DNA from 2 places in the Sporosarcina sp. GW1-11 genome. Region 1 is predicted to be linked to the other one. Evidence: riboswitches for the same ligand, from Rfam matches in the RefSeq annotation. Region 1 holds a riboswitch; the other holds the start of a gene.
What was found. A riboswitch is a leader RNA that binds a small molecule or an ion and turns the genes downstream of it on or off. The one in region 1 is predicted to bind FMN.

Region 1 (4,221 bases):
TTCCTTGCCAGTCAGTGTTTCAGTATAGCCAACCATACGGAACTCACCAAAATCTGTCGGCAAGTTAATTTCTGCTTCTCGGACGACTAACCGTTCTCGTTGCAGACGATAGTGAATCAAGTCTTGAATTGTAATCAACTTCAGATCAAATGCTTCTGCCATTTCGCGCAATTCTGGTACACGCGCCATCGTGCCATCTTCACTCATAATTTCACAAATGACACCCGCTGATGAGTAGCCCGCAAGTCTAGCCAAATCTACAGCCGCTTCCGTATGGCCTGTACGTTTTAAGACGCCGCCTGATTTAGCTACGAGTGGAAAAATGTGACCCGGACGCTTAAATTCTCCTGCAGTAGCTGTCGGTTCCATCATTTTAATAATTGTATCCGCACGTTCAAATGCACTGATTCCTGTATGTGTTGAACAGTGATCCACACTGATTGTAAATGCTGTACCATGCGAATCTGTATTATCATCAGTCATCATCTGCAATCCTAGTTGCGTAGCCTTCTGTTCAGTCACCGGCACGCAAATTAATCCGCGACCTTTCGTTGCCATGAAGTTAATGATTTCCGGCGTCACTAAATCAGCAATAGCGACAAAATCACCTTCATTTTCACGATCTTCGTCATCTACAACAATAACTACTTTGCCCTGTTTTAAATCTTCTAATGCTTCCTCCACTGTATGGAACATCCCTATTCACTCCTTCTAGTTGACTCATTCTTCACATAAATCCGTGTTGTTTCAAGAAGTCTTCTGTCACGGAAGGACTATTACTCTCCCTTTTCACGAGCATATTCTCGACGTATTTCGCGAGCATATCACATTCAAAATTTACGACTTCCCCTTGTTGCTTTTTCGCTAAAACCGTCATTTCTTGTGAATGCGGAATTAAAGAAATCGTAATATCTGTTTGATCGACTTCAAATATAGTCAACGATGTGCCATCCAATGCAATCGAACCCTTTTTCAATAGGTAAGGCGCGTAAGCCTCTGGTAGTGACAATCGAATATATAGTGCATTATCTACTGTCCGTTTTTGACGAATCGTCGCCACTCCATCGACGTGTCCAGTTACAAAATGTCCACCGAACCGACCATTTGCAGCAAGTGCGCGTTCCAAATTCACGCGACTTCCAGCAGTCAACTGCCGCAACGAAGTAGATGATATCGTTTCCGGCATAACATCTGCTGAAAATTGATCTTTCGTAAAGTCTTTGACCGTCAAACAAACACCGTTAACCGCGATACTGTCACCTAAGCGGACATCAGATAATACAGTAGATGCAGCAATTGTCAACGTCATCGATTGGGCGCCAGGCTGTATACTCTTAACCGAACCAATTTCTTCAATAATTCCTGTAAACACTGCTCACTCACTCGCTTTCGGTATCGCTATAATTTTAATGTCTGGTCCAATCATTTCCACACTTTCAAAAACGAGCGGGAAAGCTTCGTCCATAAATACAGGATCTAGTCCACTAACAGGCGTCAACGATCCACTTCCACCAAGTAATTTTGGAGCCATATAGCAAATCACACGCTGAATCGCACGCGCTTTGACGAATGAAGCGTTAACTGCGGCTCCACCTTCTACTAGTAGCGTCATGACACCCCGCGAGCCAAGTTCTACTAAAATATCTTCTACGAAAAGCGTAGCGTTTGGCATACGAATAATTTGCACATGCGGTTTTTTTAATAATAATTCCTTTGCAGAGTCCGCTTCATTTCCGCAAAAAATCCATGTGGGTGCTTCATCCTGCTGAATGACGTAACTATCCACGGGTGTTCGTAACCATGTATCTAAAATAACTCGAATAGGATGTTTTCCACCTTGGGGCAATCTGGTGGTGAGAAGAGGATTATCATGAAGAAGAGTTTGTACGCCTACTAATATTGCATCTTGCGTATGGCGAAGCAGATGAACATCGAGTCGCGCTTGCTCACTCGTCACCCATTTACTATCTCCAGTTGCAGTTGCAATCTTACCGTCAATCGTCATTGCTGTTTTCATTGTCACATGAGGTGTTTTGTTTCGAATAAAATGAAAAAATGGTTGATACAATTTACGTCCTTGATCTATACAAAAATCTTCCGTTACGTCAATGCCAGAAGCTCGCAGTCGCTCAAACCCTTGACCAGAAACTAACGGGTTCGGGTCAGAAATAGCCACATACACGCGTTTGACCCCCGCCTCAATGACAGCATCTGCACAAGGCGACGTTTTACCGGTATGCGAACACGGTTCAAGCGTTACATATAAATCGGCACCTTCCGCTTGTGCACCCGCCATATCAAGGGCTACTCGCTCCGCATGACGTTCTCCTGCACGTAAATGCGCTCCCATTCCAATGATTCGACCGTCTTTTACTAAGACAGCGCCCACTGGCGGGTTAGGAGATGTTTGGCCAGCCACACTTTCAGCGAGCTTTAACGCCATTTCCATATAGGCTTGATTCACTACACAACACTCCAACTTGCTAAATTCCTCTTGTGACAAAACAAAAAGCCCCGCGGTGTAAAAACAGCGGGGCTTTGACCATGACAAAATAAGCGTTAGTATTAACGTTTTTAAAAGTTCGTTCCTTCTCTCATCCAGACTTTAACTGTCGGCTTTGGAGTTTCACCAAATCCACCTTCTGCTTATAAAAAGCATCCGGGTCACGGACTAAGAGCTAAGTAGCTCATCACCGCCGGTAGGGATTTCCACCCTGCCCCGAAGGAAACTTATTCGATTAATTATGAGTTTAGCACAAAGTATAGAAAATTGACAATCACAGAATATTTATTCAGCTATAAACTCCATCGTATCGACTGTAAATCGATATTCCCGATTCATGAGGGACGGTAATATATCCATTTTCCGCTACTACTTCAGGCGTTATAATATCCTGATCCCAATAGCGTGAAGAACCTGCTGTATCTCCTGGCAATGTGAAATTGTGGAGTGTTGTCAACGCAATATTTTGCGCACGCCCAATACCTGATTCAAGCATTCCTCCGCACCATACGTCAATGCCCTTTTCAGCGCAATAATCATGAATTTTCTTCGCTTCAGTTAGACCACCGACACGACCGACTTTGATATTGATAATTTTACAGCTACCAAGCTCTACCGCTTTACGCGTATCTTCTAACGAATGAATACTTTCGTCCAGACAAATAGGCGTCTGGATCTGTTTTTGTAACGTTGCGTGATCGATAATATCGTCAGACGCAAGCGGTTGCTCGATCATCATGAGATTAAATTGATCCAATTCTTTCAGTAACTCCACATCGTCTAATGTATATGCAGAGTTTGCATCAGCCATCAAAGGCACTTTGGGGAACTGTTGGCGAATTGCGCGGATTACTTCTACGTCTTGACCTGGCTTAATCTTTATTTTAATACGCTTATAGCCTTCATCAATAAATCCTCTAACATTCGCAAGTAAATCTTCCACATTCTTTTCGATCCCGATACTAATGCCCACTTCTATTCGATCGCGTTTACCACCTAATGCCTCCGTAAGCGAGATGTTGCGACGTTTCGCATAAAGATCCCACACTGCGCCTTCAATCGTCGCTTTCGCCATATTATTTTTGCGGATTGGTGCAAACAATTCACTAACTTCGTCGGGATGTTCAATCGTCTTTCCAAGCACTGCTGGAATTAAAAAATCACGTAACATATGGATCGTCGTTTCTGTCGTTTCTTCACTGTACCAAGGATACGTAAATGCGACAGACTCTCCCCACCCTTCATTATCTTGCTCATCCTGCACTGTTGCAAGAAGGAAATCCTTTTGTTGAATCGTCCCGAAACTTGTTGTGAACGGATGTTTCATCGTCATATTCATTCGACGAAGTGTAATCTTTTCAATTTTCATTTAAGAGACTCCTTTGATTTTGCAAGTGGAATGCTAGACCGCTTGCAGAAACGATAATAGTGTACAGTTTCTTCAGTTCTGCGTACGTCAATTAATGCGAAGCCCGCATCGCATAACTGTTGAAATACTTCTCTTGTTTTCAAGCGCCAATCATAAGCTAGTTCAGGTTGTTGTGTCTTCATTAGTTGAATATGCTTTGGAACAGGTACTTCCACTGCATCTGCAGATAGCCATTCTTTCCCTTCAGGAAGCTGCAATACCGGAAATTCCTCAGCTAATAATTCGACACTACACGGATTACTATATTGTATAGTTGTTGGTTGCCATTGTTCCCTAACACGTTGGCTAT
Region 2 (4,221 bases), on a different contig from region 1:
TATTGGCTGGATAGGACTATTGATTATTTGCCTAACAGGTGTCATATTGCCCGTATCTACTGGCTTTCCTGGCTACTTGGCTTTAGTGCCTATTAGTGGCGTGCTATTGATCTTAATTTCAGCAGAAGTTGTTACCAAATTCGGTGTCAATCGATTGTTAAGCATCAAACCCTTTACATATTTAGGTGGTCTGACGTATGGAATTTATTTATGGCATTGGCCGCTTTTAATTTTTTATCAAAGATATTTTAAAACAACAACAGTGCCTATACTAGATGGCATCATACTTTTACTTATCACATTCATATTGTCGTTTTTCTCGACTAAGCTACTCGAAAAGCCAGTCCTTAAGATAGGTAGAGGGCCTGAGAAACGCCTACTCATTGCTGTGTTAAGTTGTATGCTTTTACTAACATGCACATCGATAGTGACGATTTCAGTCTATATACAAAAGACATCAGCGAGTATGATCAATTGGAAGCAGAATGAAATAGACTATCCAGGTGCTAAAAGTATTTTTTATGACTTGGATCCACCTAAAGGTTTGGAACCTGTCCCTTCGGCATTGGCTATCAAAAACGATTTACCTAGATTTTATGAAGATACCCATTGTTTAGCGCGCGATCTTACCGAAGTAAAAATGTGTTCGTATGGCGTATTGAACAATCCAGAGTACGTCCTCGCTTTAGTCGGTGGTTCCCATTCCGGACACTGGTTCCCTGCACTTGAAATACTAGCAGAAAAACTAAATTTCCGAATCGACTTGTATAATCACGATGGTTGTCGATTCACGGATGAAGACCCCGACGGATATTTAACAAAAGCTTGTGTTGAGTGGAACGCTAATTTAATAGAAGACTTAAAAGTAAATCCACCCGATTTAGTATTTACGACAGCCACTCTGAACAAGCATGATAAAGTCCCACCCGGCTATATTAATCAGTGGAAGTATCTTGAAGGAGTCACGACGATTTTTGCCATTCGGGATAACCCGCGGATGAAAGAGAAAATTCCTCTTTGTTTAGAAAACGCCAAAGAGCCGTTAGATTGCGCAATCAATCGTTCAGAAGGCGTTTCAGATATACTTCCTTGGAAAAACACCGAAGGCATACCATCCAACGTCATCTTCGAAGACCTAACCGATTACTTCTGTGACGAAACCACTTGTTATCCCGTAATCGGCAACATTATTGTCTATCGCGATAATAACCACCTAACCGCAGAATATGCAAAAACATTAGCTACTCCTTTAAAAGAGCCGTTAGAACAGGCATTTAGTAGCTTGGATAAATAGAATGGGATAGTGGATAGTGTACCATTTCGCTACATTTCAGAAGAACTGGAACAGGGAGACCCCCGATAAGTCTTGAGACTCTAGACTTTGCATTAGCGTAGCGTTAGTGGCATATCTATGCTGTAAATCCCAGACTACTTGTCAAGTCTACTTTCTCCACCTTATATAACCACAAAAAGCAGTCCCCTCGCTACGAGGGGACTGCTTTTTACTGTTAGAACAACAACTTCTTCTGTTGCTGGAAAATCCACTTTTCCATACTCTTATATAACATTAACGAAATAGCCAACAACATGACACCTTTGATCAAGTTAAATGGCAAGATTCCTAATATAATCATTTGATACAATGCATTACCTGTTACAGGAGGCATACCTAGGAAATACGTGTACATCGGCAAAAACACTAGGTAATTCAACAAACTCATACCAACTGCCATGGCTGTTGTACCCGCGATCAAGCCTGCTACTAAACCTTTTGCTGAACGATATTTCATGTAAATCCAGTAGATTGGCATAATGAATAATATGCCTGTCACAAAGTTCGCAATCTCGCCCACTGGAACACCTGTAGGACTTCCTGATAAAAACCAGTGAATGACGTTTTTTAATAACTCTACACCAATTCCTGCAACTGGACCCATCGTCATAATTGCCATGACTGCCGGAATTTCACTAAAGTCAATTTTCAAGAATCCAGGCATAGCTGGAATTGGAAAATTGAACTGCATTAAAACTGTCGAGATACTTCCTAATATAGCTACCAAAATCAATTTGCGTAACCTTTTTCTATTCAATTGTTCCTCTCTCCTTTTGCGATTCACTTCAAAAGAGGAAAGGCTCACTCATCTAGTGCTTCGCTAAAAAATCCCTAAAGCAGCTATGCTTTAGGGAGAGTTAAATGCAATGTTAAGTACAGATAAACAAACTACATTTATCCGACCGAAAACAAGCACCATTTTTGCGTACACAAAAAGATGGCTGCACCTTCACCTTCTCCCATCCAGACTATACTGTCGGCTCTGGAATCTCACCAGAATCTGCTGTTACGCTCGCGGGCTAAAAATAGAAAACTATTTTATTTCCGCCGGTCGGGAATTACACCCTGCCCCGAAGATGAATCAATATTTAATTATATTCATATTGTAGCGCAAAAAAACTGTTTTGTAAACTACATGAGTTTACAAAACAGTTTCATTCGATAATCAAATACTTTGGATTGGCACCAATTGGCTTTTTCACAGGCTGTGTAAAATCAAAGTTCATCCAGTTCTCTTGTACTATATGACTAAACTGAACTTGTTTATCAAAACTTGCCACTGTCAATAAGATGCCTTCAATCAACTGCATTGCATCTTCTAGTTGCAACCTGTCTAAATCTAATTGTTGTGTGAATTTCACATGTACAATTCCTTGCTCTTCCGTCACGGTAAAATCAATATTTGAAGGCACAACGCTAGAATAAATATCATTCGGAGTTTCTTTCATTGCCTCAAGGGCCTCTTCTACCGTCTCATAGGACTGTCCAAAATTCGAAGAAAGAAGCTGCTCTGCGTTACTTTGTGTAAATCGATAATACGCTTGATGTTTTGCAGCTCCAGTCAGTGTAATTGGTTCGGCTACTTCACCTACTTGATCAAACTCGATAGGTGATCCATCTTCTTGAAGAAATTCAACCTCATCCATGCCGTAAAACGTCGCTTGAATAGAAAGATTCAACATTTCTAGTGTAGCACTTGCTAGATCGTACGAATGATTAGCGGGAAACTTCATGACTACTCGTTTGTTTTCGGATGAAACTTCCGCATTATATGGGTGATACGCTGTGAAGCCTAGTGTTTCCTCATCTATCTTCTTTGCATATGCGTTATATAAAGCCACAGTATCAGGTTCACTTGTCTGAAGATCACGTACTACTTGTTCTTGTGGCAATAAGAATGTAACCGGAATAATCGTCGCCTGATCAGTTGCCAGACCTATACGAAAAGGTATCTGTGTACTGTCAGCATATGCTGCGTAATGCACGTCTGTAACTCTTGAAAACATAATCTCATCGGCGCTTTCGGCACTTTCTTCATTTGCTGCATTCTCATTACCTATAGTGGAGTGGTCTTCCATCTTCACTGACTCTGTTGCTTCTTGTGAAGTCGTTTTATCCATTGCCGTTTGTTCGGTATGATTGAGGAATGTAGGCACTAAGATTGTGAGTAAAAGAACCGCCGCAACCGCTACAATAGTCGGCTTCCACTTTCCTTTGGATACTCTTTTCTTCGGTTGCCCTGCAGTTAATCTTGAATCATTTTTTAGTCTTTGAAACACTTCTTCTTTTGAGCGTCGATCCTCAATCGTAGGCATTTCACGTAACGTTTTGTCAATTTTTTCTTCATCCCACTTCTCTTTGCTCATGCCCTATCCTCCTCTCTTACCTTTTCTTGTAGTGCTTTGATTGCACGATGCTGCGTCGTTTTCACTTTGCTTTCTGTCCATTCTAATGCGTCCGCCGTTTCAGCAATCGTTAGGTCTTGGAAAAATCGCAGTAGAATGACCATTTTCTGATCACCAGTACAACTATGCAACGCTTCTAACACGACCTTTTTTTCATCATCCAACTCAATTAGCTGTTCCGGTAGACGATCTACTGCAACTAATTCTGTCGTTTCCCAATCAAAGTGAAGGTTGGTATGTTTTTTAATTGTTGCTTGTTTACGGAAGTAATCAATGGAAACATTTTTAGCAATAGCGAATAACCATGTTTTTTCCGAGCTTTTACCTTCAAAATTCCCATACGATTTAAGCACTCGAATGTATACTTCATGCATTAAATCTTCTGCAATATCTCGGTTGCGAGTGAGATAGATCAAAAAGTTAAATACATCTCGGTTATAGTCTTCATATAAACGCAGAAATACGGAATCATCCATTCAATCC

Region 2: linked by a shared signal. The riboswitch ahead of ORD22_RS05165 (ECF transporter S component) and the one ahead of ribD (bifunctional diaminohydroxyphosphoribosylaminopyrimidine deaminase/5-amino-6-(5-phosphoribosylamino)uracil reductase RibD) in region 1 are both predicted to bind FMN.

Annotation. Positions count from the first base shown of each region.
Region 1 covers NZ_JAPMIW010000008.1:51,494-55,714, forward strand. The annotation lists gene ORD22_RS07075 (bifunctional 3,4-dihydroxy-2-butanone-4-phosphate synthase/GTP cyclohydrolase II) at 1-696, opposite strand, end outside; gene ribE (riboflavin synthase) at 728-1,372, opposite strand; gene ribD (bifunctional diaminohydroxyphosphoribosylaminopyrimidine deaminase/5-amino-6-(5-phosphoribosylamino)uracil reductase RibD) at 1,376-2,464, opposite strand; FMN riboswitch at 2,583-2,731, opposite strand; gene menC (o-succinylbenzoate synthase) at 2,793-3,872, opposite strand; gene ORD22_RS07095 (GNAT family N-acetyltransferase) at 3,869-4,221, opposite strand, start outside.
Region 2 covers NZ_JAPMIW010000005.1:76,839-81,059, reverse strand. The annotation lists gene ORD22_RS05170 (acyltransferase family protein) at 1-1,294, shown strand, start outside; gene ORD22_RS05165 (ECF transporter S component) at 1,509-2,090, opposite strand; FMN riboswitch at 2,281-2,415, opposite strand; gene ORD22_RS05160 (GerMN domain-containing protein) at 2,488-3,699, opposite strand; gene ORD22_RS05155 (sigma-70 family RNA polymerase sigma factor) at 3,696-4,214, opposite strand.